Regions from separate parts of the Exiguobacterium sp. s40 genome, predicted to be linked through region 1. Evidence: a T-box and tRNA genes for the amino acid it is inferred to sense, from the RefSeq annotation. Region 1 holds a T-box; the other holds one or more tRNA genes.
The links. The T-box of region 1 lies ahead of KNP02_RS07910 (valine--tRNA ligase). A T-box ahead of a tRNA ligase gene usually reads a tRNA of that ligase, here a tRNA-Val.
Positions count from the first base shown of each region.

Region 2: it has a tRNA-Val gene. The T-box ahead of KNP02_RS07910 (valine--tRNA ligase) is inferred to sense a tRNA for this amino acid. The anticodon was not compared.

Region 1 is NZ_JACSLC010000006.1:148,727-165,125, forward strand. It holds gene KNP02_RS07855 (hypothetical protein) at 1-754, shown strand, start outside; gene tig (trigger factor) at 843-2,135, shown strand; gene clpX (ATP-dependent protease ATP-binding subunit ClpX) at 2,346-3,614, shown strand; gene lon (endopeptidase La) at 3,685-5,985, shown strand; gene yihA (ribosome biogenesis GTP-binding protein YihA/YsxC) at 5,989-6,585, shown strand; gene KNP02_RS07880 (AI-2E family transporter) at 6,700-7,875, shown strand; gene hemA (glutamyl-tRNA reductase) at 8,061-9,404, shown strand; gene hemC (hydroxymethylbilane synthase) at 9,464-10,381, shown strand; gene KNP02_RS07895 (uroporphyrinogen-III synthase) at 10,338-11,039, shown strand; gene hemB (porphobilinogen synthase) at 11,036-12,016, shown strand; gene hemL (glutamate-1-semialdehyde 2,1-aminomutase) at 12,013-13,317, shown strand; T-box leader at 13,365-13,585, shown strand; gene KNP02_RS07910 (valine--tRNA ligase) at 13,641-16,292, shown strand; gene KNP02_RS07915 (hypothetical protein) at 16,387-16,399, shown strand, end outside.
Region 2 is NZ_JACSLC010000010.1:65,851-82,249, forward strand. It holds gene KNP02_RS10090 (ArsR/SmtB family transcription factor) at 1-32, shown strand, start outside; gene KNP02_RS10095 (heavy metal translocating P-type ATPase) at 142-2,175, shown strand; gene KNP02_RS10100 (hypothetical protein) at 2,214-2,834, opposite strand; gene KNP02_RS10105 (alpha-amylase family protein) at 3,000-5,069, shown strand; gene KNP02_RS10110 (putative bifunctional diguanylate cyclase/phosphodiesterase) at 5,112-7,715, opposite strand; gene KNP02_RS10115 (YitT family protein) at 7,816-8,682, opposite strand; gene KNP02_RS10120 (YkvA family protein) at 8,770-9,177, opposite strand; gene KNP02_RS10125 (aminopeptidase) at 9,291-10,529, shown strand; gene KNP02_RS10130 (alpha/beta hydrolase) at 10,571-11,353, opposite strand; gene KNP02_RS10135 (TetR/AcrR family transcriptional regulator) at 11,479-12,057, shown strand; gene KNP02_RS10140 (DMT family transporter) at 12,069-12,398, shown strand; gene KNP02_RS10145 (DMT family transporter) at 12,395-12,709, shown strand; gene KNP02_RS10150 (GNAT family N-acetyltransferase) at 12,777-13,334, shown strand; tRNA gene KNP02_RS10155 (tRNA-Val) at 13,421-13,493, shown strand; gene KNP02_RS10160 (DUF554 domain-containing protein) at 13,651-14,355, shown strand; gene KNP02_RS10165 (pyrroline-5-carboxylate reductase family protein) at 14,392-15,174, opposite strand; gene yidD (membrane protein insertion efficiency factor YidD) at 15,380-15,649, shown strand; gene KNP02_RS10175 (alanine/glycine:cation symporter family protein) at 15,781-16,399, shown strand, end outside.

The sequences.
Region 1 (16,399 bases):
GGAAATATTCCAATGTCTGATGGAACGACCGGAAGAACCGGAGACGCTCGAGAAACTCGAAGAGCTCGTCACGACACAGATGACGGTGGCAGAAGAACCTGCAGCCGGCGGGCTTCAAATCGCCCAGTATTACATCATGCGTGACCAACCGTTCGAGGCGGCCCATTGGATCAACCTGTATCTTGAGTGGCAAGAAAAGACCGATCACGTCAACACGCAAGCACACCAAGTGCTCCAAGTGCTGAAGTTGACCGAGTTCCCGGCCGCGATCGCCAAAGTGAAGCGAATCCTTAACCGGGGCGGGATCGGCGAACAAATCGAGACGCTCGAACACGTCCATTTCAATATCGATGACGTCCTCGACAACGTCTTGAAAGAGCTTCTCGTCGCGGAACGGCCGAAGTTGATGAAGTTGATCGTGCTCCAAAAGGGGTTCGACGAGCTGCCGGTCATCGAATGGACCGACCTCGGGACGCGGCACCGATTGACGCATGACGAAGCGAAAATCCACACGGAAGCGTGGGAGACGATGGTCAACGGGTTGCAGCGAGCGGTATATGGTGACGAGATCGCGACGCAGCTGCTCATGAACTACATGTATACGCACTACCCGTTCACGCCTGAGGAAGCGTCTGCCGTGGAGACGGCGATTGTTCAAGCGAAAACGGCCATCCTGCAACATGAGGAAACGGACGGCCTCGCCGCCGAAATTCTTGAGGCGGACATGCGTTTCACCGAGGCGTTTCTAGACTAAATCCTTGTGTGCAGTCGTCGGATTTATGCTATAATACGGATTGTTGTACATTTTTGTACGTATAAACGAATTGTTGGAGGGACTTAGCATGACAGCAAAATGGGAAAAAACATCAGGTAGCCAAGGCGTACTCACGTACGAAGCACCTGCAGAAGCTTTTGATAAAGCAGTCGACGCCGCATTCAAAGATGTCGTCAAAACTTTGAACGTGCCTGGCTTCCGTAAAGGGAAATTGCCACGCCCAATGTTCAACAAAATGTACGGAGAAGAAGCACTCTATCAAGATGCGCTCGATATCCTCTACCGTGACACAGTTCAAGGTGCGGTCGAAGAAGCTGGTTTCGAACCAATCGCTCTCGAAAACATCGATGTAGACGGCACGCTCGAAAAAGGCCAACCTGTAACGTTCAAAGTAACGTTCGTTGTTGAGCCAGAAGCTGAGCTTGGCGAATACAAAGGTCTCGAGTACGAAGCTGTTGAAACAACAGTCACTGACGAAGAAGTTACAGCTGAACTTGACGCGCTTCAACAGCAAGGCGCAGAGCTTGCTGTCAAAGAAGGCGCAATCGAAAACGGCGATACAGCTGTCTTTGATTTCGCAGGTTTCGCTGACGGAGAGCAATTCGAAGGCGGCACGGCTGAAAACTACACACTCGAAATCGGTTCAGGCCAATTCATCCCTGGATTCGAAGAGCAAATGGTCGGCATGACGGCTGGCGAAGAAAAAGACGTTGAAGTAACATTCCCTGAAGAGTACCACGCTGACAACTTGGCGGGTAAACCAGCGACATTCAAAGTCAAACTTCACGAAGTCAAAGCGAAGCAAGTTCCTGAGCTCGACGACGAGTTCGCAAAAGACATCGACGAGTCAGTTTCATCACTCGACGAGTTGAAAGCGAAAATCCGTGAGCGCTTAGAAACTGCGAAGAAACAAGAAGCGGAAGGCACAATGCGCGACCAACTCGTCGAGCAAGCAACAGCTAACGCAACAATCGACGTACCTGCAGTACTCGTTGACCAAGAAGTAGACCGCATGGTTCAAGAGTTCGGCACACGTGTTTCTTCACAAGGAATCGACCTCAACATGTACTTCGAACTCACTGGTACTTCTGAAGAAGCGATGCGCGAAGAGATGAAAGAGCAAGCTGAAGAGCGCGTTAAAGCTCGTCTCGTCTTGAAAGCAATCGCTGAGAAAGAAGCGATCGAAGTGTCTGACGAAGATGCTGAGAAAGAACTCGAAGAAATGTCTAAACTTTACAACATTGCACCGGATCAACTCCGTACAATGCTCGCGCCACAAGGCGGAATCGAGACACTTAAAGGTGACCTCAAATTCCGTAAAGCGATCGACGTTCTCGTTGAAAACGGGAAAGCAAAGTAATCGGATGACAGAAGGACGGCTGCTCAGCAGTCGTCCTTTTTTTCGTCACGACACTTTGCATGTGTTTATCTTTGATGAAGTGATTTGTTCATGCTACAATTATTGCAACGCAGAGATGTAAATGTTTTTTCGAGAGTGCTTAGCACCTGAAAATACAAATAGGCGATTTATCGCACTTACATCCATTTTCATTCAGAAGGGGTGTACCGAATGTTCAAATTTAACGAGGAAAAGGGACAACTTAAATGCTCGTTTTGCGGGAAATCGCAAGAACAAGTCCGTAAACTAGTCGCCGGTCCTGGCGTATACATTTGTGACGAATGTATCGAGCTTTGCAATGAAATCGTTGAGGAAGAGCTCGGTGTCGAAGAAGAAGTAGAATTCAAAGACATTCCAAAACCACAAGAGATCCGTAACATCTTAGACGAGTATGTTATCGGTCAAGACCGGGCGAAACGTGCGCTTTCGGTAGCCGTCTACAACCACTATAAACGCATCAACGCCGGTGGCCGTTCTGATGATGTCGAACTTTCGAAATCGAACATCGTCATGATTGGACCAACTGGTAGCGGTAAGACGCTTCTCGCTCAAACGATGGCCCGCGTCTTGAACGTCCCATTCGCAATCGCGGATGCGACGAGCTTGACGGAAGCCGGTTACGTCGGGGAAGACGTTGAGAACATCTTGCTCAAGCTGATCCAATCGGCGGACTACGATGTCGAGAAGGCTGAAAAAGGGATCATCTATATCGATGAGATCGATAAGATTGCCCGTAAGTCGGAAAACCCATCGATCACGCGTGACGTATCTGGTGAAGGTGTCCAACAAGCACTTCTCAAAATCTTGGAAGGTACGGTCGCAAGCGTACCGCCGCAAGGTGGACGGAAGCATCCGCATCAAGAGTTCATCCAAATCGATACGACGAACATCTTGTTCATCGTCGGCGGCGCGTTCGCTGGCATCGAAGCGGTCGTCAAACGCCGTATCGGGAAAAAAGTTATCGGATTTGGGAACGACCAAGAAAACCGCGAGATGACGCAAGAAGACTTGCTCGCCCGCGCACTTCCGGAAGACCTTCAGAAATTCGGATTGATTCCGGAGTTCATTGGTCGTCTACCGGTCATGGCGACGCTCACGACGCTTGACGAGGAAGCACTCGTCGAGATCTTGACGAAGCCGAAGAACGCCCTCGTTCGTCAGTACGAGAAAATGCTCGAACTAGACGATGTCGAACTCACGTTCACAGACGAGGCGTTGGTTGAAATCGCCAAGCTTGCGATCAAACGTAAGACAGGCGCACGCGGTCTCCGCTCGATTATCGAAGAAATGATGCTCGATGTGATGTTCACTGTCCCATCGCGCGACGATATCGAGAAAGTCATCATCACGGATGAAACGATTACGGGTCTTGCCGGTCCGAAATACGTGCTTCGCGATGGTACTGTCGAACAGACAGGCGACAATAAAGAGACAGCATAATTTTTAACGAAAAAGGCTCAAACACTCGGCACATCCGAGTTTTGGGCCTTTTTGCACAGGAGGCGTTGTAATGGAACAGTTACCTATCCTTCCTTTGCGTGGAGTCGTCGTGTATCCGCTCATCGGCGTGACGATCGACGTAGGGCGTCCGCTCTCTCTGCGGGCACTCCTTGCCGCAAAGGAACACGAGACAGATTTGATTGTCGTGACACAAAAAGAGACAGGCAAAGAATCACCTGAACCGGAAGACTTATATGCGATTGGGACACGCGTCCATATCGCCAAGATGAGCGAGCTGTCGAACGAGACGGTCCGTGTTCGTCTTGTCGGGAAAGAGCGCGTCAAGATCAACTCGATTGAAGAGACGAAAGAAGGCTGGTTCGCCGACGTCGAGACGCTTGACCTCGTCGAAGGGGAAGAAGTCGAACGGACGGCACTCGTGCGCCTATTGAAAGAACAGTTTGGCAAACTCGTCGGGACGATCAAAGGGTTGTCTCCGGACGAACGGCGCCGCTTTGAGATGTATGAGCGACTCGAGTCGTTGACCGATTATATCTCTTCGAAACTTGATGTCGACGTCGACATTCGCCAAGCGATGCTCGAAGAAGCCGATGCGGTCAAACGCGGGCTCGAACTGCTCGAGATCATGACGCATGAAGTCGAAATCATCGAGCTGGAGCAAGAGTTGCGCGAACGGACGAAAAAGACGATTGAGCAGGCGCAGAAAGAGTATTATTTGCGCGAACAGATGAAAACGATTCAGCAAGAGCTCGGCGACCAGTCGCAAGAGTCTGAACCGAACCGTCTCCGTGAGAAGCTCGAGGCGCTCGATTTGCCTGAGACGACACGGAAGAACGTCATGCGCGAAGCCGAACGGTTGAACGTCGTCCCGGCGACGTCACCGGAGTACGCAGTCATCCGCAACTATCTCGACTGGATCGCTTCGCTCCCATGGGGCATCGAGACGGAAGATAAACTCGACGTCAAGCATGCGGCCGACGTCCTAGACGACGACCACTACGGCCTCGAGTCGGTGAAAGATCGAATCCTTGAGTACTTGGCTGTCCGCCAATTGACGAACTCGCTCCGTGGACCGATCCTTTGTCTCGCCGGACCTCCAGGGGTCGGGAAGACGTCGCTTGCCCGGTCGATCGCGTCGGCACTTGAACGTCACTTTGTCCGCGTCTCGCTCGGCGGGGTGCGCGATGAAGCTGAGATTCGAGGACACCGTCGCACGTACATCGGGGCGATGCCAGGGCGTATCATCCGCGGCTTGAAGCAGGCCGAAAGCAAAAACCCGGTCTTCTTGCTCGACGAGATCGACAAGATGGCGTCAGACTTCCGGGGCGACCCGGCGTCGGCCATGCTCGAAGTACTCGACCCGGAACAAAACGTCTCGTTCTCGGACCACTATATTGAAGAACCGTTCGACTTATCGAACGTGCTCTTCATCGCGACGGCGAACGACGTCTCGCAAATCCCGGCTCCGCTGCTCGACCGGATGGAACTCATCCAAATCGGCGGTTACACGGAACTCGAGAAAGTCGAGATCGCCAAACGTCACTTGGTGCCGAAACAGTATAAAGAGCACGGCTTGAAAAAGAGCCAGCTCACAATCAAAGATGACGCGCTTTACGAGGTCGTCCGCCGTTACACGCGTGAGGCCGGTGTCCGTAACTTGGAACGCGTCATCGGCTCGCTTTGCCGGAAAGCGGCGAAGCAAATCGCGATCGGCGAGAAGAAACGCGTCACCGTCTCGTTGAAGAGCCTCGGCGACTACCTCGGGAAACCGAAGTACCGCTACGGCAAAGGCGAGACGGAAGACTCGATCGGAGCCGTCACTGGACTCGCCTACACAGCGTTCGGAGGCGACACGCTCACGATCGAAGTGGCGCTCGCGCCTGGCAAGGGCAAGCTCCAGTTGACGGGGAAACTTGGTGACGTCATGCAAGAGTCGGCGCAGACGGCGTATAGCTACGTCCGCTCGAACGCGGAACGGTTCGGGATTGACCCGACGTTCTACGAGCGCCAAGACGTGCATATCCACGTCCCGGAAGGTGCCGTTCCGAAAGACGGTCCATCGGCCGGCATCACCATCGCGACGGCGCTCATCTCGGCATTGACCGGTAAGAAAGTCCGTCGTGATATCGGCATGACCGGAGAGATCACGCTCCGAGGCCGCGTCCTGCCAATCGGCGGATTGAAAGAGAAAGCGCTCGCCGCACACCGCGCCGGTTTGACGACCATCGTCATCCCGAAAGACAATGAGCGGGACATCGATGACATTCAAGACACCGTCCGTGAGAAATTGACGTTCGTCCCGGTCACGACGCTCGATCAAGTATTAGAAGTAGCATTTGGAGGAAATTAAATAATGAAAATCACTAAAGCAGAATTTGTCACGAGTGCCGTCGCACCGGACCATTATCCGATTCACGAGTTGCCGGAAGTCGCACTCGCCGGACGTTCGAACGTCGGGAAATCGTCGTTCATCAACAAGATTTGTCAGCGCAAAGCACTCGCACGGACGTCTTCGAAGCCAGGGAAGACGCAGACGCTGAACTTCTTCAACATCAACGATGAGATCATGTTCGTCGACGTTCCAGGCTACGGCTACGCGAAAGTTTCGAAGACGGAGCGTGAGAAGTGGGGCGTCATGATGGAGCAGTACTTGACGTCGCAAAGCGCCCTCCGTGGCGTCGTCCTCTTGGTCGACATCCGTCATGAACCGTCAAGTGACGACGTGACGATGTACAACTTCTTGAAGCATTACGAGATTCCGGTCATCGTCGTGGCGACGAAGCTCGATAAAATCAAGAAAGCGCAACGTCAAAAACATGAGGCGGCCGTCAAACGGAAGCTGCAGTTCGAATCGACGGACCGGTTCGTCGCCTTCTCGGCTGAGACAGCCGAAGGGAAAGACGAGGCGTGGAAAGCGATTTACGATTTGTTGACGCAAGACGAAGATTGAGCGAAGACGAGGGAACCCCCTCGTCTTTTTTGTTTTCAGGGTTACGCGAGCGGGTAATTATCGTATAATTGTCCTAATTACATAAGACAAGAGAATAGAGAACGAGGTGGAAAGATGCAAATCATGTTTCAGAACAAATGGTACCGCTTTTTATTTTGGACGCTGACGATTTTCTTGGTCATCTGGGTCGGGACGGAAATTTCATTCGTGTTCCAACCAGTCCAAGTCATTTTGGCGCTCGTCACGGTACCGCTCATCATTGCCGGACTTTTTTATTATTTTTTGGTCGGAATCGTCGACTTTTTAGAGAAGCGGATGGAAGGCAAACGTCCGCTTGCCGTCGGCATCACACTTGGAGGACTCGTGCTGATTTTTACGCTCGTCTTCAGCGTTCTCGGACCTGTATTAGGCGAACAAATCTCATCACTCGTCAATGCGTTGCCGAGCATCGCTAAAGAGTTTCAGGTGCAGGCGTTCGCGGTCCGGGACTCGCTCATGCAAAACGAGTTCTTGTCACGCTTCGTCGCCGAGAACGACGACATGTTCACCGAATTCACGAACAATGTCACGACGTACCTCGGAGATATCTTTGGGAATATCGCCTCATCGCTCGGCCAATTCGTCGGCTTTATCACCTCGGCCGTCATCACCATCGTCGTCATCCCGTTCATGCTTTTGTATATGCTCTTGGACGGAAAACGACTTCCAGACTCAATTGTGAAGCTGTTGCCGTCAAGCTATGAGACGGAAACACGTAAAATCTTGCATGATATGCACATGACGGTTCAAAACTATGTGCACGCGCAGTTGATTGTGGCGTTCTTCATCGGAATCACATCGCTCATCGGGTTATGGATTATCGGGCTGGACTACGCGATTTTGCTCGCGCTGTTCATGATGGTGACGAACATCATCCCGTACGTCGGACCGTTCCTCGGTGCGGCACCGGCCGTCGTCGTCGCCTTCATCCAAGATCCGATTAAAGTACTCTGGGTCATCGTTGTCATCATTATCGTCCAACAGATCGAATCGAACGTGATTTCACCGCTCATCCAAGGCAAGTCGCTCAAGGTACACCCGCTGACGATCATCATCGTCTTGCTCGTCGCCGGGAACTTGGCCGGGATTATCGGGATGCTCATTGCGGTTCCGTTCTATGCGGTGGCTAAAGTCGTCATTCAAAACATCGTCCGCATTTACAAGCTGAGGGAGCGAAAACATTACCTCGAAGCGGAAGAAGAAGAGAAACATGAGAGTCCAATCATCACCGATCCGTCGTCTCTGAAATGATTAAACAAGTAGAAATGGTCTCCATGTCCGTTTCTACTTTTTTCTGTCACAAAAAGTTCTTAAATTATTTCACAAAAATCGAACAGAAGATTATAGTTCCTAAATAAAAATTGTTATAATGTACGGTAGAGATGTGAAAAAGAAGAGACAACCGTCGGTGGATTTTGGATGAGGGGAAGAGGTACATGCATATTGTCGTCGTTGGACTAAATAACAAGACAGCCCCTGTCGCGATTCGGGAGCAGTTCTCGTTTGGGGAGCAAGAAATCGTGGATGCGATGATTGCACTTCGCGAAGAGAAGAGCATATTTGAATCGGTTATTTTGTCGACTTGTAACCGTACGGAGCTATACGTCGTTACAGACCAGCTCCATACGGGTCGTTATTATACAAAACGTTTTTTAGCGAATTGGTTTGATTTAGAGATGGACCAATTCACCCCTTATTTGTCGATTCGTGAAGGAGAAGAGGCGATTCGCCACTTGTTCCGTGTCACGTCTGGACTCGATTCGATGATCATCGGGGAAACACAGATTTTAGGACAAGTGAAATCGAGCTTCTTCCGTGCCCAAGAGAACGGGACGACGGGAACGGTGTTCAACAAGCTGTTCAAAGAAGCCGTGACGCTCGCCAAACGTGCCCATACTGACACGCAAATTGGGGAAATGTCGGTATCGGTCAGCGCGGCAGCGGTCACGCTCGCTCAAGAGATGTATACGTCGCTCGATGACAAACAAGTCGTCGTCGTCGGGGCGGGGGAGACAGGCGAGTTGACGACGCTCAACTTGTTCGAGGCCGGTGCAAAACAGATTGCCGTCTTTAACCGGACCGAGAGCAAAGCGAAAGCGGTCGCCGACAAGTTCAAAGGTAGGGCCCACTCGATTCGTGAGATTGCTTGTGGCTTGCTCGACGCCGATATTTTAATCAGCTCGACCGGTGCGAAAGAAGCGGTCATCGGCTATGACGATGTCGCCGCCGCACAACTGCTTCGCCGCGAACGTCCACTTTTGTTAATCGACATTGCCGTGCCGCGAGATATCGATCCAGCGGTCCGGGCGCTTCCGGGCGTCCATTTGTTCGATGTGGATGACTTGAACGGGATCGTCAACAAAAACTTGGCGGCCCGTCTCGTCGAAGCGGAGAAGATTGAAATCAAAATCGACGAAGCGATTCAAGAGTTCCAAACGTGGCTCGTCACACTCGGTGTCGTCCCGATCATGAACGAGTTGCGCGCCCGCGCCCTCACTGTTCAAGAAGAGACGATGGAAAGCCTCGAGCGTAAGCTTGACCATCTATCGGACCGGGATAAAAAAGTCATCGGCAAACATATGAAGTCGATCATCAACCAGATGCTTCGTGAACCGATCGACTACATCAAAGACGCCGCGGCGCAACCGGATGCGAACACACGTATCAACCAGTTCGTCGAGACGTTCGGCCTTGATGTCGACGTCCCTGACGTCGAGCCGGAAATGGAAGAGACAGAAGCGATGTCAGCGAAAGCACCACTCCGCGCTTTGATGCGCTAATACAAAACAAAAAAAGGCGGCGGATCTCGTCGCCTTTTTTGATGAAGGGGATATGGACTATGCGTAAAATTATCGTCGGCTCACGCCGCTCACAACTTGCGATGACACAGACGAAATGGGTCATCGAGCAATTGAAGAAAGCCGGGGCTCAAAACGAGTTCGAGATCAAGGAAATCGTGACGAAAGGCGACCAAATCGTCGATGTCCAGTTATCGAAAGTCGGCGGCAAAGGGTTGTTCGTCAAAGAGATTCAGCAACAAATGATTGCCGGGGACATCGATTTCGCGGTCCACAGCATGAAAGACGTCCCGGCCGAGTTGCCGGAAGAGCTCTATATCAGCTGCATGCCGAAACGCGTCGACGCCCGTGATGTGCTCATTTGCGAGAACGGCTACACGCTCGAAACGCTCCCGGAAGGTGCCGTCATCGGGACGAGCTCACTGCGCCGTGGTGCCCAAATGCTCGCCGCTCGCCCGGACTTCGAGATTCAATGGATTCGGGGCAACATCGACACGCGCCTCAAAAAACTCGAGACAGAAAACTTCAACGCCATCTTGCTCGCCAAAGCCGGGCTCGAGCGCATGGGTTGGACGGACCGCGTCGACTTCGAAGCGCTTGACGCCGATATGATGGTCCCGGCCGTCGGTCAAGGCGTTCTCGCCATCGAAAGCCGGAAAGACGACGCTGAAGTGACGAACGTCTTGCAACTCCTGCATGACGACGTGACGGCGAAAGCGGCGACGGCGGAGCGGACGTTCCTCAAGGCGATCGAAGGCAGCTGCCACGTTCCGGTCGGCGGTTATGCGACGGTCGACGGGGACGACGTGACACTGACGGGCCTCATCGCCTCGGTCGACGGGAAAGAAGTGCTCCGTGTGACGAAGACGTCGACTGACGCGGTCGCACTCGGGAACGAGGTAGCAGACGATCTTCTTGGACGCGGCGGGCGCGAAATTCTCGCCTCGGTCAATGCGTGACGTCTGGTACACAGGGACAAAACGACTGACCGCTACGCAACGAGCCCGGCTCGCCGCGAGCGGTCTTTCCGTGCATCACGTCCCGCTCATCGAGACGAGATTGACACATCGCGAGATACCGATTCACACATTCGATTGGCTTGTCGTGACGAGCCAGACGGCGGTGCCGGCGCTCCGTGACGTCCCGCGCGACGTCCAGGTCGCGGCCGTCGGGGAAAAGACGAAACAAGCACTCGAGGCCGAGGGATTCACCGTCGCACTCATGCCGAAGACGTATACGGGCGAGGCGCTGTTCCGCGACCTCGCGGACGTCGTAACAGCAGACGAGGTCGTCTTGTTCGCCCGGGGCGACTTGGCGAACACGGCGCATATGACGCAACTCGCAAACGTCCACGACTGGGTCGTCTATGAGACGATCGGCCGTGAACTGACAGAGACGGAAGTCGAGGAGCTCGAAGGAATCGAGGCGCTCCTCGTCCTCAGCCCATCCGCCGTTCGAGCGCTCACGCCGTACCTCGAGCATTTCCATGGGACGTGGTACGCCATCGGTGAAGTGACCGAGCGCGCCGTCCGGGAAGTGTCGACGTTACCGGTCCGAGTGCCTGAGTGTTATACTATGGATGCATTAATACAGTGTATAGGGGAGGATTTTTCATGAACCAGTTCGACCGTCACCGTCGCCTTCGTTCATCGAAGTCAATGCGTGCACTCGTACGTGAAAACCATGTTCGGAAAGAAGATTTGATTTACCCGCTCTTCGTCATCGAAGGGACAGACATTAAACGTGAAGTCAGCTCGATGCCTGGCGTCTTCAACTTCTCGCTCGACCGTCTCGAGGACGAGATTAAGGAAATCGTCGACCTCGGCATTCAATCGGTGCTCTTGTTCGGCGTGCCGGAACATAAAGACCCGGAAGGTACGGAAGCGTATCATGACCACGGCATCGTCCAAGAAGCGATCCGTAAAGTGAAAGAGTGGGCGCCACAGCTCACGGTCATCGCCGACACGTGCTTATGTGAATACACGTCGACGGGCCACTGCGGTATCGTGAAGAATGGTGACGTCGATAACGACGCGTCACTACCACTTCACGTCCAGACGGCCATCACGCAAGCGCAAGCAGGTGCTGACATCATCGCACCGAGTTCGATGATGGACGGCTTCGTCGCCGCCATCCGTGAAGGGCTCGACCAAAACGGGTTCAACCATATCCCAATCATGAGTTACGGCGTCAAGTACGCATCGGCGTACTACGGACCGTTCCGTGACGCAGCGCAATCGGCACCTGGTGAAGGCGACCGCAAAGGCTATCAGATGGACCCGGCCAACCGCCGTGAAGCGTTCCGTGAATCACAATCGGACGTCGAGCAAGGCGCCGACTTCATGATCGTCAAACCAGCGCTCGCGTTCATGGACATCATCCGTGACATGCGCGATTCGCTCGATATGCCGATCGTGGCGTATAACGTGAGCGGAGAGTACGCCATGGTCAAAGCGGCTGCTTTAAACGACTGGGTCGATGAGCAACGCATCGTCATGGAGACGATGGTCGGCTTCAAACGGGCCGGTGCGGACCTCATCGTCACGTATTTCGCAAAAGATGTCTGTCGCTATTTGGAAGGAGACTACGCATGACCTACAAACAAACACGCTCAGAAGCGGCGTTCGAACAAGCACGTCCGCTCATGCCGGGCGGGGTGAACAGCCCGGTCCGTGCCTATAAATCAGTCGGCATGACGCCAATCTTCGCTGAACGCGGTGAAGGCTCACGCGTCTACGATATCGATGGCAACGAATATATCGACTACGTCCTCTCATGGGGACCACTCATCCTCGGCCACCGTGACCCGGTCGTCACGAAGGCGATTCAAGAGCAAGCCGAGAAAGGCTGGACGTTCGGGACACCGACTGAGCTGGAGACGAAAATGGCCGAGCTCGTCATCGAGCGCGTCCCATCGATCGAGATGGTGCGCATGGTCAACTCGGGTACGGAAGCGACGATGGCGGCACTCCGCCTCGCACGCGGGTACACGGGCAAGACGAAAATCTTGAAGTTCGAAGGCTGCTACCACGGTCACGGCGACTCGCTCCTCATCAAGGCCGGTTCGGGCGTCGCGACGCTCGGTCTCCCGGACTCACCGGGCGTGCCGAAAGACTTGGCGAGCCAGACGCTCACGGTGCCGTACAACGACTTGGATGCCCTTCGCGTCGCGTTCGAGAAGTTCGGTGACGACATCGCTGGGGTCATCGTCGAACCGGCGGCCGGCAACATGGGCTTCGTGCCACCGCAACCTGGATTCCTTGAAGGACTCCGCGAAATCACTGAACAATACGGCGCGCTCCTCATCTTTGACGAGGTCATGACCGGGTTCCGGGTCGGCTACAACTGTGCCCAAGGTTACTTCGGCGTGACGCCGGATTTGACGTGCCTCGGAAAAGTCATCGGCGGCGGCCTTCCGGTCGGTGCCTATGGCGGGAAACGCGAGATCATGGAACAAATCGCGCCCCAAGGACCGATTTACCAGGCGGGGACGCTCTCAGGGAACCCGCTCGCGATGATCGCCGGCTACACGACGCTGTCGCAACTTAAGCCTGAGCACTACGCCGAGTTCGAACGCAAAGCGGATCGTCTCGCCGAAGGCTACACGAAAGCGGCCGAAAAGTATAACATCCCGCACGACACAAACCGGGCCGGATCGATGTTCGGATTCTTCTTCACGAACGAGAAAGTGACGAACTTCGAGAAGGCGAAGACGGCGAACCTCGACCTGTTCCGCGCCTACTATCAGAAGATGGCGGGGCGCGGCGTGTTCTTGCCACCGTCACAGTTCGAAGGATTGTTCCTCTCGACCGTGCACACAGACGAAGATATCGACTTGACGCTCGCAGCGGTCGAGGCGACGTTCAAAGAGCTGCAACAAGAGTTTTCACTGTAATCTTGACGGAAACAGCTTCTGTCGCTACAATTGTTTAACAGATACGAACAAAAGCTACGATGAGGAATAGTACGCCAACAACATCCTTTTTCAGAGACGCGGCCGCTTGGTGCGAGGCCGCGAAGGATGGTGCGGAAGTCGCCTCGGAGCTGACCTTTTGAACGAAGTAGGAAGGTCCGGTCCATCGACCGTTATTCGATTTTGAGGGCGCCACCTGTTGGCGAACTAAGGTGGTACCGCGGAAGATACGGCTTCTTTCGTCCTTAGCGTTAAGGACGAGAGTAGCCGTTTTTTTGTCCACATTATTAGAGGAGGTTGGGCATATGGCCAACGAGACAAACGAAATCACCATGCCGACGAAGTACGATCCAAGTGCGACGGAAGCGAAATGGTATGACTACTGGTTAGAGAACGACGTATTTAAAGCAGACGAGGATGATTCAAAACAGCCGTACACGATCGTCATCCCGCCACCGAACGTCACGGGGAAACTTCACCTCGGACACGCGTGGGACACGACGCTCCAAGATTTATTGACGCGCCTCAAGCGCATGCAAGGCTATGACGTCCTCTGGCTCCCAGGGATGGACCACGCCGGTATCGCGACACAAGCGAAAGTCGAACAGAAACTCCGTGAGGACGGCATCATGCGTTACGACCTCGGACGCGAGAAGTTCCTCGAGAAGACGTGGGAATGGAAAGACGAGTACGCGGACACAATCCGTGCCCAGTGGTCAAAACTTGGTCTCGGTCTCGACTACTCACGTGAGCGTTTCACGCTCGACGAAGGACTTTCGAAAGCGGTCCAGGAAGTGTTCGTCCGTCTCTATGAGAAGGGCTTGATTTACCGCGGCGAGTATATCGTCAACTGGGACCCGGCGCAAAAGACGGCCGTCTCGGATATCGAAGTCATCTATCAAGAAGTCGAAGGCGCATTCTACCACATGAAGTATCCGCTCGCTGATGGCTCAGGCCACATCGAGATCGCGACGACGCGTCCGGAGACGATGCTCGGCGATACAGCCGTTGCCGTCAACCCGAAAGACGAGCGCTACGCGCACCTCATCGGCAAGACGATCATGCTTCCGGTCATGAACCGTGAGATCCCGATCGTCGCTGACGACTACGTCGACATGGAGTTCGGTACAGGTTGCGTCAAGATCACACCGGCGCACGACCCGAACGACTTCGAGATCGGGAACCGCCACGAGCTCCCACGCATCCTCGTCATGGACGAAGGCGGCAAGATGAACGAGAACGCCGGCAAGTACGAAGGGCTCGACCGCTTCGAATGCCGCAAGCAACTCGTGAAAGATTTGGAAGCAGACGGCACGCTCGTCAAGATTGAGCCACACACGCACTCGGTCGGTCACTCGGAACGTTCAGGCGCAGTCATCGAGCCGTATCTTTCGAAACAGTGGTTCGTCGACATGGAGCCGCTCGCGAAAGCAGCGCTCGAAGCGCAAGGACATGACGATACGAAAGTCAACTTCGTCCCAGAGCGGTTCGAAGGCACATACCTCCGTTGGATGGAGAACATCCGTGATTGGTGTATCAGCCGCCAACTCTGGTGGGGTCACCGCATCCCGGCTTGGTACCACAATGAGACAGGTGAGATTTATGTAGGTAAAGAAGCACCGGCGGACAGTGAGAACTGGCATCAAGATGAAGACGTGCTCGACACATGGTTCTCGTCAGCGCTTTGGCCGTTCTCGACGATGGGCTGGCCGGATACGGACTCGGCAGACTTCAAACGTTACTTCCCGACGAGCGCGCTCGTCACGGGTTACGACATCATCTTCTTCTGGGTATCTCGCATGATTTTCCAATCGCTCGAGTTCACTGGGAAGCAGCCGTTCAACGACGTGCTCATCCACGGTCTCATCCGCGACTCGGAAGGCCGCAAAATGTCGAAGTCGCTCGGTAACGGCGTCGACCCAATGGAAGTCATCGACCAATACGGCGCGGACTCGCTCCGCTGGTTCCTCCTTACGGGATCGACACCAGGGAACGACCTTCGTTTCTATTGGGAGAAAATCGAATCGACATGGAACTTCGCGAACAAGATTTGGAACGCGAGCCGTTTCGCCCTTATGAACATGGACGGCATGAAGTATGAGGATATCGATTTGTCAGGTGAGAAGACGCTCGCCGACAAGTGGATTCTCACACGCTTGAACGACACGATCGACCAAGTGACGCGTCTCGTCGACAAGTATGAGTTCGGCGAAGCCGGCCGTTACTTGTACAACTTCATCTGGGAAGAGTTCTGTAACTGGTACATCGAGATGGCGAAACTCACGCTCTACGGTGAGGACGAGGCGGCGAAAGCGACGACACGTTCAGTGCTCGCCTACACGCTCGACTCGATCATGCGTCTCATGCATCCGTTCATGCCGTTCCTCACAGAGGAAATCTGGCAGCACTTGCCGCACGAAGGCGACTCGATCGTCCGTGCGAGCTACCCGACACGTCGCGACGAGCTCCACTTCGCGGACTCGGTACCAGCGTTCGAAGCGGTCATGAACGTCATCCGTTCGGTCCGTAACATTCGTTCGGAAGTGAACGCCCCGATGTCGAAACCGATTCAGCTCTTCATCGCGACGAGTGACGACACGACACAAGGTTACTTGAGCGAAAACGAAGCGACAATCGGCAAGTTCACGAACGCGACCGAGCTCGAAATCGGACGCGGCTTGGCGGCTCCAGACAAGTCGATGTCGGCCATCATGACGGGTGCGGAACTGTTCATCCCGCTCGCCGACCTCATCAACTTCGAAGAAGAGATCGCCCGTCTTGAGAAAGAAGTGGCGAAGTACGAGAAGGAAGTCGAGCGCGTTCAGAAGAAACTCGGCAACCCAGGCTTCACTGGCAAGGCACCGGCTCACGTCATCGACGAAGAGAAGGCGAAAGAGAAAGACTACCTCGACAAACGTGACGCAGTCCGCGCCCGTTTGGAAGAGTTGCGTAAATAATGAATCAACCTTCTTTGGAGACTTGTTCTCCGAAGAAGGTTTTTTTGTCGTTTGGTGGAATTTAGGAGAGGAGACGATATAAAGGTGGTGTGACATGAGACGAATCG
Region 2 (16,399 bases), on a different contig from region 1:
TGGCCCACAGTGCCGAACAAATTGATGCGTGACAAAGAGCCAGCTGGGATTCCAGTCGGCTCTTTTTTCGGTTGTAATTGTGATGGAACAGCGTTACGATATATTCAAATGAACGTTTGAATGTAAAGGGGCGAGATAATTATGAAACGGGATGTATTACCTGTCGAAGGGATCACATGTACGAACTGTGCCGCCAAAATCGAGAAAAGCGTGACGGGAGAGGACGGTGTCGCCGCTTGTCAAATCGATTTTGCGACAAGTCGAATGATTATCGAATGGGATGATTCGAAGGATCACACGAAGACGCTCCGCGCCATCGAAGCGACGATGGGACGAATTGAACCGGGTGCACATTTTGTTAAAGACGAGGCGGAAGTGCCGATGTCGGGTCGCTTATTGTGGCGGTTTGGCGTCGCGTTCGCCCTGCTGCTCGTCGGTCTGTACACCGATTTGCTCTTTGTGTACGCGATTGCCTATGTGGTCGCAGGCTATGACGTCGTCTATGCCGCAATTCGCAACGTATGGCATCGGGAATGGTTTGATGAAAAATTTTTAATGTCGATTGCGACGATCGGTGCGATTGCGATTGCGGAGTATCCGGAAGCGGTCGCCGTCATGTTGTTCTACCAGCTCGGTGAATACTTCCAAGCGCGGGCCGTCCACGCCTCGCGACGGTCGATTCAATCGCTGTTGAACATGAAACCGACGATTGCGCGCGTGTTCGAAGATGGACGAGAAGTAGAAAAACGTCCTGAAGAGGTCGCAACCGGTAGCATCATCATCGTTCGAGCAGGCGAACAGATCCCGATGGACGGTCGTGTGCTGCGAGGCTCGAGCTCATTGGATACGGCGTCGCTGACAGGTGAGTCGTTACCACGCCCAATCGGTCCCGAGGAAGACGTCCTTGCGGGAATGGTCAACCTTGACGGGCGGCTCGAAATACGAGTCGAACGCCCGGCGACTGAATCGAGCCTGCAAAAAATGATTGCCCTCGTCGAACAAGCGAGCATGAACAAGGCGAGAACGGAACAGATGATCACACGGTTGGCGAAAGTATACACGCCGGTCGTCGTCGTGCTCGCGGCGGTCGTCGCATTTGTTCCACCACTGTTTGTCGGAAATCTCGAGGAATGGGTATACCGGGCCTTGATTTTCCTCGTCATCAGTTGTCCATGCGCCTTGGTGATCTCGATTCCACTCGGCTATTTCGGTGGGATTGGAGCAGGTTCACGGCGGGGCATCCTAGTGAAAGGCGGCGAATATTTAGATGTGCTCGCCGAAGTCGATACGGTCGTATTCGATAAGACCGGTACGCTCACGACCGGCCGCTTTGAAGTGACCGATGTCGTGACAAACGGGGAGCTGACGACAGACGAGTTGCTTCAGCTTGCCGCCCGTGTTGAGATGGCCTCCACGCATCCGCTCGCAAAAGCAATCGTCGAGCATGCGGGTCCAGTCGCACCGTTCTCGATGATTCAAGAAGAACCGGGATACGGGTTGATGGCGATCGACGGTGAAAACCGCATTTACGTCGGCAGCGCCCGCTATGTTCAAAAATTGGGTTATCCAACCCCGGCGGAGACATCGGGGACGATCGTCCATATCGTCAAAAATGACCGTTGGCTCGGCCGAATCGAGTTGAGAGACCAAGTGAAGCCAGATGCGCAAGAAACGATTCAAGCTTTGAAGCGCTATGGTTATCAGACGGTCATGTTGACCGGGGACCGGCAAGAAGTCGCAGCCGCCGTCGGTTTGGCAATTGGAATCGATGAAGTGAGAAGCGAATTGCTTCCGCATCAAAAAGTCGCAGAAGTCGAACGGTTGGCGGCAACTGGCAAGGTCGCTTTTGTCGGTGACGGATTGAACGATGCGGCGGCGCTCGCACGAGCCGATGTCGGACTCGTGATGGGCGGCGTCGGGAGTGATGCAGCGGTCACGGCAGCCGACCTCGTGCTGATGAACGACGCTCCGCGAGATGTCGTGGCAGCGATTGAATTAAGTAAGCGGACACGGCGGATTGTTTGGCAAAACATCACGTTCGCGTTCGGTATGAAGGCGCTCTTCCTCTTGCTCGGTCTCTTCGGACTAGCCTCGATGTGGGAAGCCGTGTTTGCTGACGTCGGGGTTGCCTTGCTCGCCATCGGGAACGCCGCACGTCTCATTCATTCCAAATAAAAAGACCTCACAATGGAAATTGAGGTCGAGGGATCGTCTCATCGGAGACGGTCTTTTTTTCGTGTTTTGAAGAGGAGAAACAGCAAAACGAGCAGTGCGGCGATGAGCAAGATGGCAATCGACGTGAGGGCTTGAATCAACACATCGATTTGATTCTCGGTCGCGACGAGTTGTTTGCGGATGTCTTCATATTGTAGTTTCTTCAATGCGCGCAAATCTTCGAGGATCGTTTGGCGCTGATCGGTCATCGTCTCGGCTAGCTCGGTCGCGGCCTCGAGATCGCCGCGCTCATAAAAGACAAGCACTTCGGCGGCGCCTTGCTCCCATATTCCGTCACGGTAAAGCAAATCAATGAGTGAACTCGGCGTATGCGGATCGTTCATGATTGATGTCTTCAACTCTTCAGCCTGCTGGGACATACTATAATAAGATTCTAAAAAGCGCCGGTCTTCATAGGCGAGCAGACCACGGATTGCGTTGGCCCGTTCAATATTGAAATACATGATTTCTTCGATGTCGTCATACGATTCGAGGCGTTGATCGTGAATCGATTCGACTTGCCGCATCGTATCGCGAAGCTGAACGGCAAAACTCGTCAAGACAAGAATGGATAAGACCGATAGCGAAACGAGTAAAATCAGCCATTTTCGTTGGGACATGTCATCCCTCCTTCTGTTATCCATCGTACAATATTCGTTGATTTCACCGCAAAATATTTTTTTGGGAAAGGAAAAAACGGGTAAAGGTATAAATACATAGTAAAGCGTTTCTTATTATCGTTTACAATGAAGCGAGGAACGATTTCATTCATAAGGAGAATACACATGCCAGAGAACTCATCGTTACACAAGTTGCACCAGGTCTTGAAAGAACAACGAACGAACATACAATACGAAATTCCGACCTTGTGGAACCGCCTGCAATTTTCTTCAGAGCCTGTCCGAGATGGCGTCGCACGGGTCAATCCGTACGATTTTCTGATTGAGACGATTGAAAAAGCGATTCTCCCGCATGCGGTGGACGGACGAGACTATCGCCAATCGGTCGCCCAAGCGGACGGATATCTGCAAACCGGCGGCGATTGGATTAAGCGTGCCTCGGTCTACTCGATGCAAGTCCGGACCTCGACGTCTTGGGACCATGACGGTTCAGGATATGTCGAGATGGAGAATTCAAGCGGGATGAAGGACACGGGAACATTCGTCAAGACGCTCGCGCTGATCCCGCACCTGTTGTACATGGGAATCGATACGTTGTTCTTATTGCCAATCTCCCAACATAGCCATAAAAATAAGAAAGGCGAATTCGGTTCTCCTTATGCCGTACAAGATTTTTTTGGAATCGATGAAGAACTAAAAGAGACGTTGACAGGAGACGGATTGACGGTCGAAGAAGAGTTCGCCGCGTTCGTCGAGGCATGCCATATGGTTGGGATTCGTGTCGTCATCGACGTCATCCCGCGTACATGCGCCCGTGACAACCGACTCATCTTAGAAAATCCCGAATGGTTTTATTGGATCCCGGTGACGGAACTCGATTATTATCATCCGCCGCATGTGCCGGGTATCGGTGAGAATGTGAAGCCGGAACACGCTTTCTTGCCGATGATTTACGGATCGGAAGATGTGTGGGCCCATCTGCGTCGCTTCTCGATGGCACCGAATCTTGTCGATGCGGACAAATGGGAGACGGTGAAAGCGTACTTGCTCGAGCATCCGGAAGAGAACTTGCTCGCGGTCATCGAGCGTGAGTTCGGTTTGACGACCGCTCCAGCTTTTTCGGATTGTATCAATGACCCGCAACCGCCATGGTCGGACGTCACATACTTCCGTCTGTTTCTCGATCATCCGACAGCGGCAGCGCCTTACGTCAGCGAGGCGAACTTGGCTCCGTACATTCTGTTCGATTCGATCAAGTCGAATCAATTCCGAGGCGATCAAATCAATGAGCCGCTATGGGCGATGCTCGCCGATATCATCCCGCACTACCAGCGCGAATTTGGAATCGATGGGGCCCGTATCGATATGGGTCACGCCTTACCGGTCGATTTGGCACAACGGATCCTTCAACAGCCACGTGCACTCGACACCAACTTCAGCTTCATCGCTGAAGAATTGATCGAAATCGGAGCGTGGGCAGCGAAAGAGGCGGGCTATAACATGATTATCGGCTACGGGTTCTATAAAGAACCTCGATTCGATACGCATGAGACACACCAGTTTATTTATGACTCACGTTTCTTACCGTTGCCGGTGTTCGCGGCCGGAGAGACAGCGGACACGCGCCGCGTGGCGACACGGGACGGGGGACGGCAAGCGAGTCGCTTGCTCACTGTGTTGAACGGCTTCGTGCCGAACGGGGTCCCGATGACGAACTCGGGGCTCGAACTGTATGAGACGCAACCGATGAACACCGGGCTCGACTGCCGACCGGAAGAAGCGTACCAACTCTTCCCGACCGATCCGTACTTTGGTAAGCTCGCCTTCTTCGACGCGTATCAGTTCCATTGGGATCACCCGGAACGAGACGAGATGATTGAACTGATGCATCAAGTGGCCGAAGTGCGTCGTCGTTGGTTGGACGTCCTCGTCAACCCGAGTCATTTCGAACCGCTCGCGATGACGCACATGGATGCGCCGTTCATCGGCCTCGCTTGGCTGCGTCCGGATACGAACGAGACGCTCCTTGTCGTTGCCAACACGAGTATGCATCATCCGCTGCAGGGGAAAGTCCCGCTCGACGGGGTGCGCCGCCGTAACTGGAACGCAAGCCGTTTCGCCGAGATGGTCTACTCACCGACGTCATGGCCGTATGCCGAGCACTCGTTCGATGAGAATTGGGACCTGTGGGTCGATTTGAAGCCGGGCGAAGTCAAAATTTATGAGATGAAATAAGCAAATGCCCCGAATCGGTTTACCGGTTCGGGGCATTTTTTGTCACATCGTCTGCTTCATGTAGTAGATGACAAACTCATCGAGCGGCATCGGCTTCGCATAGCGATACCCTTGCATCGAATCACAGCCGATCTTTCGTAAGAAATTCTCTTGATATTCTGTCTCGACCCCTTCGGCGACGAGTGCCATCCCAAGTTGTCGGGCCATGGCGACGATTGTCGCGGTGACGGTTTGATACTCCCGGTTCTCTTCGAGTTGCATCGTGAACTCGCGCGGGATTTTCAGCTCGTCAATCGGATAGCGGACGAGGTAGGCGAGTGAGCTGTAGCCGGTCCCGAAGTCATCGATCGACAGTTTGATGCCGAGCGCCTTGAGTTCGAGGATCCGTGTCAACACCCGGTCGGAATGGTGGGCGGCGACGGTCTCGGTCAATTCGAAGTTGAGTCGGCTCGGTTCGATTGGAAACCGCCCAAACAAAGTCGTCAAATACTCGATTAAATGTTCATCGAACAATTGACGGACGGAGAGGTTGACCGACAATTTCGGCAAATTGATGTCTCCTTGCTCGAAGGCGTACATCAATTGGAACGTCTCATGAATCATCCAGCGACCGAGATCATGGATGTGGCCCGTCTCCTCGGCGATCGGGATGAATTGGCTCGGCGGGATGAAGACCCCATCGCGTTGCCAGCGCATGAGCGCCTCGGCCCCGATGATGGCTTTCGTCGAGGCGTCGACTTGAGGCTGAAGGTAAAGCGAGATCTCGCCTTTTTCAAGGGCGGTGTCGAGCCCTTCCATCAACAGCTTGCGTTCTTCTTTATCCGCACGCAGCTCTGGCGCGAACAGGACGGTCTCATTACGTCCCTTGTCCTTTGCCTTGTACATCGCGAGGTCTGCGTTTGAGAGCAAGTGCTTGAGCGTCGATCCGTGGTCGGGATAGCGGACGATGCCAATCGACGCGTGAATCTCGACGAGCGTTCCGCCCATAAAGTAAGGCGGGCGATAGACGAAGCGTCGCAACCGTTCGACTAACATCTCATCATCATCATGTTCGGCGACGACGATGAACTCGTCACCGCCGAGCCGTCCCGCGTACTCGTTCGGCAATAAGGCACCTCTTAGTCGTTTGCCGATGTGTTGCAGCAATTCATCGCCCATATGATGGCCGAACTGGTCGTTGATCTCTTTGAAGCCGTCCAGGTCGGAGAACATGAGCGAGAATCGTCGTCCTTCGGCGATGAGCCGTTCGATTTGTTCTTGCAACGCGTAACGGTTGTGCAGTCCCGTCAAACTGTCATGATTTGCTTGATAGTAGATTTGTTCTTGTTGCACGATCATTTGGGTGATGTCTTTGACGATGGCATAAATGCCTTCGACTTCCCCGTCGATAATCATCGGGATGTTCATCAGCTGCCAAACTCGCTTCGCCCCGTCCTCGGTGACGACATCGACGTCGAGCGTACGCGGGCGACCGTTCTTCAAATCATGCAATACGGTCGCATAGGCGGACCGGTCTTTTTGTTCGATGATATCTAATATGTTGGAACCGATGAGTGTCTCTGTGTCATGACCGAGCACCGAGCTGCCGGCCTCGTTTACGGACAACACTTCACCGTGAAGGTCGAACAAGAAAATCGGTTCAGCATGATAGGCGAACAGGGACCGATACTGTTGCTCCCGAATTTCAAGCTCATGTGCTTTCGTCGTCACTGCGACTTCGAGGTCGGTATTGACGGTATGTAAACGGTGACTGATCAATGCGTTTTGTTTGGCGACGACGAACTGACGGATGAGCAGCAACAAGACGGCGTTCGCCGTCATCGAGTCGAGCACAGATGTGCCGAGCAAACGATCCGAGGCGAGCATGAACAGCATGACGATTGCGCTATAGACGACGTAGTCGAACACGGAGTCATAGACGAGGGCATCTTCTCTCGATTCATCGAACACGTAGCTGATTGAAATGATAAAGATGCTACTCACTTGAAGCAGGTGCACCAACTCATGGCCGATGCCGTTGAAGATGAGCAATTGGTTCAAAATCGAGGCAGTCGTGAAGCCGAGAATGCCGATCAACAAAAGCACACGGAACGTTTGGCCGACCGAGGTGATGCGATTCAAGTACAGGAAGCCGAGCATCATGTAGAGACTAATCAACACCATCTGTTCTTCAAACCCGTTCAAATGAGCCGCATAACGTGCTCCGTCGTTCGAATAAACGAACAGATGCAACGCCCCAATCAACAGGAAGCTGAACAAGGCGAAGATGTCAAACGTTCGCAGTTTCAATGTCCGAATTTCAATCGATTGCGTGATGACAATCAGCGACATAATCAAATAAAAAAAGTTCTGAATGAACGGCATATGGTTGATTGTTGTCGATGCGCCAAAATGGTGTCCGACCAAATAAGCGATGAAGCAGACGTTGCCGGCGCTAATCAGTAAATGTATGTAGCGTCGCATCCCGCGATTTTGAAACACGGCCGTCGCGCTAAAGACGGTCGCGATGAGCGTGACCGCCGTGAAATAGACGAACAAACTTGTCTCCCTCAAGGCGTAAGGGGTGAACAGAATCAATAAAAGTCCGAGAAAAAAGGTCCCGACGAGCAAAGCAGGGACTGTTTGGCGCAACGAGTGGTTGGTCAACTCATGCACCTCCTTCTGTATATGTCTAAGAGGCTCACCATTATTATCGGATTGTTCATGCGTTTGTTACACAAAAAAATCGACAGCAAGTTGCTGTCGATTAAAGTGTATACGAATGCTCTTTGAAGTTACCGACGATCGAATCGATTTCGGAGACGGTGACGAACGCTTCTGAATCAATCTCTGAGACGATTTGACGCAGTTTTGGTATTTCGTTGTTCTGGATGACGACATACAACATCTTCTTCGAGTCGTTCGAATAACCACCGGTTGCGTCCATGATTGTGACGCCGCGCTTCAAGTTCTGCTTGATGACGAGGTTGATTTCATCGGCTTTCTTACAGATGATGAAACACTGCTTTTGCGCCGAGAAGAACCGGTGAATCGTCAACAACGTCCGCGACCGGACGAAACTGAGCACGAGCGCATACATGACCGCTTTAATGTCGAACGTGATGAACACGAGGATATAGACGATGATATCTTGTGTCAAAAAGATTTTCGGGAGTGATAAGTTCCGGTTGTTCGTATAAATGACTTTCCCGAGAATGTCGAGTCCTCCGGTCGAAGCGCCTGCGAATAACAGCAGGGCGAGCCCGAGGCCGGAAACGATCCCACTGAACACCGAGGCGACGAGCGGGTCATCGAGCGGGGTCGGCGGGATGAGCACGGGCAACGCATCGATCAAGATAGATGATAAGACGACGACGAGCCCGGTCATGAGAATGAACCGTTTCCCCAGATATTTAATCCCGACGATAAAGAGCGGGATATTCAACACGAGTTGCGTGAATCCGATCGGTGTGCCGAACAGCTCGTTGATGATCAAGGTGATCCCGACGATGCCTCCGGTCCCGATCTCGTTTGGTTTGAGCAATAAGCCGACAAAAATCGATTGTAGAATCGTTCCGGCGATGATGAACAAAGTCGTCTCGACGGCGATTCGTTTTCTTGATTTTGCGTACATAGATGATGGCTAGGCGCCATACGCCCCCTTTGAAATAAACTCACTCAAGCGTACTCCGATGGTGGAGGAATTTCAAGCGCCGAACGATTACAATTCGTTGTGGAAGCGGTCGATATCGCTTGCGAGCTGTTCATGCACGTAATCGATGACTTGAGCGTCATCGAATAAGCCGAGTGGGGCGTCGTCCGGAATCGCATCGAATGGGGATACGAAGTATAAGACGGCCGCAACGAGGGCATGTTGTTTGTCCGGCTGCATCTCGAACTGGTGATTATAGACGGCACGCAACATGTTGAGTAACTGTTTCATTTGGAAGTAGAGCGTCAGTTCTTCTTCTCGCTCGATATTGCTAATCTCGTTTGAAGCGACGTCGACCGTCACTTTAGCGAGAGCGAGTTCGCCTTGGACCAAAAGGTCACCTAATGTTTCATTGTCGGTATAGTCCTCGGTCGCGCTCGTTAAAAAGTGTGTGTACGTTGTTTTCCAATCTGACATGTATATTCCTCCTTCTGTCTTCATCTACTAATATGCCCGTTTTTGCGATTTGGTTGCAACTTTTCCGAAAATTTAAGAGAATAGAAATAAGTGAAAAAGGAGGAACTGTACATATGTCTACTGTAACCATGCCGACTGAGGCAGAATTTGCCCGCTACGCTGAGCTTGCCGTCAAAAAAGGCGTCAACATTCAGCCGGGCCAACAGCTCGAAGTCCGAGCTGATATTAGCCAAGCACCGCTCGTCCGTCAAATCGTGAAAGCAGCTTACGCAGCTGGCGCGAAACAAGTATATGTCAACTGGAGCGACGAAGAGACGACGAAAGTCCGTTACTTCAACGCCCCGGCGGATGCTTTCAAAGAATACCCGGAATGGCTCAAGGCCCGCTTTGAGCAATTGGCCGAAGAGAAGACGGCGTTCCTATCGATCGTCAGCGACGACCCGGACGCACTGAACGGCGTTGAGTCGTCACGCATCGCGGACTCGAACCGTGCTGCCGGCGTGGCGCTCGCGAAATGGCGCAAATATGTCATGAGCGACAATGTCAGCTGGTCAATCGTTGCTGGCGCTTCGGAAGCATGGGCGAAGAAAGTCTTCCCAGACCGTGAAGACGCCGTACCAGCCCTTTGGAAAGCGATTTTCGAAGCGACGCGCATGGACCAACCGGATGTCGTCGCAGCATGGGATACGCATGACGCATCGCTCCGTGAACGCGCGACGTTACTCACGAACAAGAAGTACACGAAGCTCCATTACAAAGCACCGGGCACGGAATTGACGATCGGCTTGCCGAAGAAGCACGTCTTCCTTGGCGGCGGCGGTCCGAACATCGACGGTGTCGATTTTATCGCCAACATGCCGACCGAAGAAGTGTTCACGCTCGCCGATAAAGATTCGGTCGAAGGACACGTGTCGAGCACGAAACCGCTCAGCTATAGCGGCAACTTGATCGATGGATTCACGCTCTGGTTCGAAGGCGGGAAAGTCGTGAAGGCGGAAGCGAAACAAGGACAACAGGCACTCGATGAGTTGTTGAACCTCGATGAAGGGGCGCGTCGTATCGGAGAAGTCGCGCTCGTGCCGGACGACTCACCAATCTCGAACTCGGGTCTCCTTTTCTATAACACGTTGTTCGACGAAAACGCATCGTGCCACTTGGCGCTCGGACGCGCGTACTCGACATGTCTCGAAGGCGGACCGCAAATGTCAGCCGAAGAGCTCGCCGAGAACGGTGCGAACGACTCGATGACACATGTCGACTTCATGATCGGCTCGGCCGAGATGAACATCGACGGCGAACTCGAAGACGGTTCACGCGAAGCCATCATGCGTGACGGCAACTGGGTCGTTTAATCAAGCAAGAGACGAATCCCTTCGTGGAATTCGTCTCTTTTTTATGTCAATTCATAGAGAAAGGCGAGGGCGTTCGGTAACCGACGCCGCCACGCGATCTCGTTATGGACGGCACCGGGCTCGACCTCATAGCGAAAGGCGATCCCTGTTCGCGCGACCGTCTCGACGAGTTTCGCATTCGTATAAAGGTAATCCTCGGGCGTGATCGGTCCGCTCGTCTCGTTCGTCCCGATGTCCATATAGAGACGCGCCGTCACATCGGCCTGCTTCGCTTCCCGAATGAGGGAGTCGAGATTAGCCCAAGCGGCCGTCGAGAGCGAGCCGACGCGCCGGATGGACGGATAGGCCGTCATCATATAGAGCGAGATGACCCCGCCCATCGAGCTGCCCATCACGCCGACGTCGTCCGGGTCGGTCGCGTAGCGTTCATCAATCCACGGCTTCAACTCTTGCATGAGCCAGTCGGCGTAAGCACGCCCTTTACCCCCGAGCGTAGGCCGTGTCTTGGCGAGTTCCGGTCCAATCCGCCGGTATAGCATCTCATCCTCATAAAACGAATACTCATCGTAGCGGTCGAGCCAGTCTGGGGCACTCGCGATGGCGACGACCATGAGCGGCAATTGTAAGTCCTCGATGTGGCGGTCGATCGACCAACCTTCGCCGATTGTGGCGGTCTTGCCGTCGAACACGTTTTGACCGTCGTACATATAGAGGACCGGGATCCGCTCGTCAGCCGAAACAAAGTCGGGACGATAGACACGGACGATTCGTTTCCGTCCGCGTGTCGTCTCGGTCGGTAACGTAAAGCTGAATTGCTCAAGCATATAAAGCGCTCCTTTCCCATCAACTGTCTCCATTTTGCCGGGTGGAACCGGAGAATGCAATCCGTACAATTGACTACCTACCGTTCGTTAGGTAAGGTAGTGAGAGAGAAAGGGGACGATCTGTGATGAATACGAAACAACGAATCGAACTGGCGGCGCGACGCCGGTTTGCGCTTGAAGGATATGAAGGCTTGTCGCTCGCCTCGCTTGCTGAGGATGTCGGCATCAAAAAGGCGTCGCTATACGCCCATATCGAAGGGAAAGAACAACTGTTCAAGCAAGTCGTCGAGGACATGGGGAACCGTTATGCACACATCTGGCAGGAGGCACGGGACGCTTCCGTTGACGCTGCGCCGCTTGAGCGGATCGAGGCGATCGTCGAGGCGTTGATTCGCTTCTTTGAAGAAGAGGAGACGTGGATGCTGACGAAGCGGATGTTGCTCGTCCCACCGCCCGAGTTGCGATCATTCATCGAGACGACGCTCGGTTCGGTCGAGACGGAACTGCAAGCGTTCGAGAAAGAACAGTTTCGATTGGCGATGGAGCAAGGCGCCTTACCCGAACAGTCACTCGAGGACGTGTATGACGCGTACTATTGTTTTCTAGATGGGGCGCTTCTTTCGCTCTTCACGCTTGAGACGAATCGCGTCAAACGGCAACGGGCCGCATTCACGATTTTCAAGAAAGGAGTCGGTTGGACATGAAACAAGATCAACTGGCCTGGGTTTGGCTCGTGCTCGCCGGTCTGCTCGAAATCGTTTGGGCGACGACGATGAAGCTGTCGAACGGGTTCACGGTGCTCGGTCCGAGCGTGATGACGATTCTATTATTGATTGTGAGTTTTGGATTGTTGGCGATGTCGTTCCGCACCTTACCGGCCGGGACGGGGTACGCCGTCTTTACCGGCATCGGAGCCGTCGGAACGGTCATCGTCGGGGCGCTCTTGTTCGACGAGGCGCTCACCGGGATGAAGCTCGTCTTTATCATCACGCTTCTGATCGGTGTGGTCGGACTGAAACAAGTGACGGGAGGTGAGTCGGCATGAGTTGGGTATTTTTGATTGGTGCGGGTCTTGCTGAGATGATGGCCGTCTTTTGGATGGGTAAATCAAAAGGCTATCAGATTGTTAAATGGTCGATCTTGTCGGTCGGAACGTTTGCCTTAAGCTTTTATTTGTTGTCGCGTTCGCTCGAGACGCTCCCGCTCGGATTGGCGTATTCGATTTGGGTCGGGATTGGGGCGGCTGGCGGGGTCGTGCTCGGCATGCTGTACTTGAACGAATCCCGGGACCGGTGGCGTATCTTCTTCTTATTGCTTATTATCGGAAGCGTCATCGGATTGAAAGTTGTCGCATGATCAGGATTAGCTTCGAATAAAAACGGGAATTGAATAGTTCAGACTGTGAACGAAAGGGGCGGGGACGATGAGTCATATCAAACTGCAATCCGAGCGTCTACGACTCGAACCTTACACGATTGCTGATTTTTATTTCGTGAAATCGCTACTCCAAGATCCGCGCGTGATGCGTTTTATTAGCCCGGACGGAAAGCCATATACGGATGAACAGACGATCGAGTGGTTCGAGCGCCAGTTGGCCCGCTATCAGACGGGTCGTCAAACCGGGTTGCTTAAATTGATGTCGCATGAAAATGACGAGCCGATCGGTCATGCCGGCACGTTGCTCCATGAACTCGACGGCACGATTGAACTTGAAGTCGGATATTGGTTGGCGCCGAAGCATTGGCATATGGGCTACGGACGCGAGGCAGCGGCTCGCCTTATGCGTCATGCGTTCGAAGAAGGTGAGAAAGAGATCATTTCCTTGATTCATCCGGATAACGTCCCATCGCAACGGGTCGCGAAAGCGAACGGACTGCATTGGGATCGGGATACCGAATATCAAGGCATGCTCGTCTCGGTATATGCCGGTGATTTAGAGCGGTTATGCCGCCATATGAAACGGGAAGAAATGACGCGTTGAAAAAAAGTAAAAAAGTTTTAAAAAACAGTTGCCAAGGCATTAGTTTCTTGATATATTAATAGTGTCCTTAAGAGAGGACACGACCTGATTCTGTAGCTCAGCTGGGAGAGCGCTACCTTGACAGGGTAGAGGTCGCTGGTTCGAGCCCAGTCAGAATCACTTGGGTGCCAAACCCGATGAGAAACCCATAGGAACGTGGGTTTCCGCGACGCCACTTCTTGCGAGAAGTGGCTTTTTTTGTTTTTCTTTCAATTGACAGTCTACATAAACAGTTGGTATATTCCTCTCAATACATACAGAAACGGGGAATATTACAATGGTCTTAACCGGAACAATCGTCAACGCGGCGTTGATCGTGATTGGCACATTACTTGGACTTTTATTTCACCGCATCCCCGAACGAATGAAAGAGACGGTCACCGCAGCCATCGGTCTCGCGGTCGTCTTGCTTGGAATTCAAATGGGAATGAAGAGTGAGAATTTTTTAATCGTGATCGGCAGTCTCGTCATCGGGGCGGCGCTCGGTGAATGGTGGAAGCTCGATGAGAAGTTGAACGAGGTCGGCTATCAATTGGAACACCGGCTCGGCGGTAAGAGCAAGTCGAGTATCGCCGAAGGCTTCATCACGGCGACGCTCATCTTCGTCATCGGGGCGATGGCCGTCATCGGCGCACTCGACAGTGGATTGCGCGGGGACCATGATGTCCTCTATACAAAAGGATTGATTGACGGCTTCACGGCACTCGTCCTTAGCTCGACGCTAGGGATTGGGGTCATGTTCTCGGCTGTCCCGGTTCTCTTCTACCAAGGGGCAATCGCCTTGCTCGCTATTCAAATCATGAAGTTCATCCCGGAGTCGCTCATGGATGACTTTATTTTAGAGATGACGGCGACCGGTGGTGTCATGATCGTCGCAATCGGTTTAAATTTGGTCGGCATCACGCGGATTCGCGTCGCGAACTTATTGCCGGGAATCTTTATGGTCGCGGTCATCGTCTCGATTTTACATATCGTCCAATAAAAAATCCGAGAGACGCGATGCGTTTCTCGGATTTTTTCAATTCTTCGGTTGTTCGACTTCTTCTCTCGCACTTTCGCGAAGGGCAGAAGCCATGACGTCTGCTAAATCGCGCGAGCGAAGCACACCGACACCGCGGTCGGTCGGACCGTCTGGCGCGGCCACGTCCGCAATCAAGTCGTTCGTCGGGCGTGTCTCGTGAAGCAACAGTTCAGCCGATCCTTTCATCGCCTGGGCGACGATTTGGCGGGCCGTCGTTTCGTCAAATCCTGCTTCCGTCAAGACCGGTGTCATCGACCCGACAATCTCGTAAAAGAAAGCGGGGCTGCAACCGGCGGCGGCCATAAAGGCCGACATCGTCTTCGCATCAGTCACAGCTGTACGACCAACACGCTCAAACAAAGCCGTCGCGGTCTCGCGGACCGTATCATCGGTCTCGGGTCCGAACCAGAGCCCGGTCATCCCGTTTTGATAAGCCACTGGCGTATTCGGCATCGCGCAGACGGCAGGGAGACCTGACGCCTCTTCAATTTCGCTCGGTTCGATATGAGCCGCTACGGAGACGAGGAGCGGTGTGATCCACGTCTTCGAGCTTACATATGGAAGCACTCCGTCCGGTTGCATCGCAAGGACGACAATGTCATACGCGTTGACATCCTCTTCGTCGACGATTTGCACGCCGAGCTCAGTGTGAAGTTCTGTAAGACGTGTCCGGTCACTCCGGTTCGTCATCGTGATTTGTTCAGGAGACAGACCTGAGGCTAACCATCCGCGGACGAGTGACTCGCTCATCGATCCTGCTCCTACCATTAAAATATTCATAATCGTCACCTCTTCATATAGATTCGGTCGTGTACATGTTGCCTATCATAACAAATGATGCGTCAAATAGCGCCTCTCGTGCTCAAATTGTAAAACAAAGGAAAAACGTGACACCGTCTTGTCACTGGATTGTCGCAGACGTCACGGATGACAAGTCGGACCGGTCGAGCTATCATGGCAGTAATCAATCAGGAGGCGATGAAACGTGAAACGAGTGTTAGTCCGGGGGATTCAAGGGTATCAACGCTTCATTTCTCCGTTGAAACCACCGACGTGTCGGTTTTATCCGAGTTGTTCGCATTATGGGATCGAGGCGATCGAGAAACATGGTGCACTCAAAGGTGGTTATTTGACGACGCGCCGGCTCATGCGTTGCCAACCGTTCCATTCGGGCGGGCTCGACTACGTGCCGGACGAGTTCGATTGGAAGGCGCCGTTACAACGTGAAAAACCCCCATCTCAGCGAGACGTCTAATCGACGGCTCGCTGTTTTAGATACAGCCCCTCTTTCTCTGACTTGTTTTATCACAATACTTTTGACAATCTTCTAAGTATTCTGAAAAAATAGAGATGTACTCATTACATACGGGGAAAGGGGAATACAACTTGGGTCAATCGTTCAGTGAACTCATCGGTACGATTTCAAACTTTGTGTGGGGACCACCGTTATTGATTTTGCTTGTGGGGACAGGCATTTATTTGACGGTACGTCTCGGGGGAATTCAAATCACGAAGTTGCCTTACGCATTGAAGCTCGCATTCTCTAAAAATCAGGACAAGTCATCGAAAGGGGACATCAGTCACTTCCAAGCACTCATGACCGCGCTCGCGGCTACGGTCGGTACGGGGAATATCGTCGGGGTCGCGACGGCCGTCGTGCTCGGTGGGCCAGGCGCGATCGTCTGGATGTGGGTATCCGGTTTCTTCGGAATGGCGACCAAATACGCGGAAGCCGTGCTCGCGGTCAAATATCGGGTCACTGATGAGCGGGGACAAATGGCTGGGGGACCAATGTATTACTTGGAGCGCGGCTTGAAACAGCGCTGGCTCGCCGTCGCCTTCGCGGGGTTCGCTTCCCTCGCGGCGTTCGCTTCCCTCGCGGCGTTCGGGATTGGAAACGGGGTACAGACGAATTCGGTGGCGATGGCACTCCAAACGACGTTTGATGTGCCGCTTTACGTATCCGGTATCTTGATCATGATCTTCACGGGTGCGGTCATCTTAG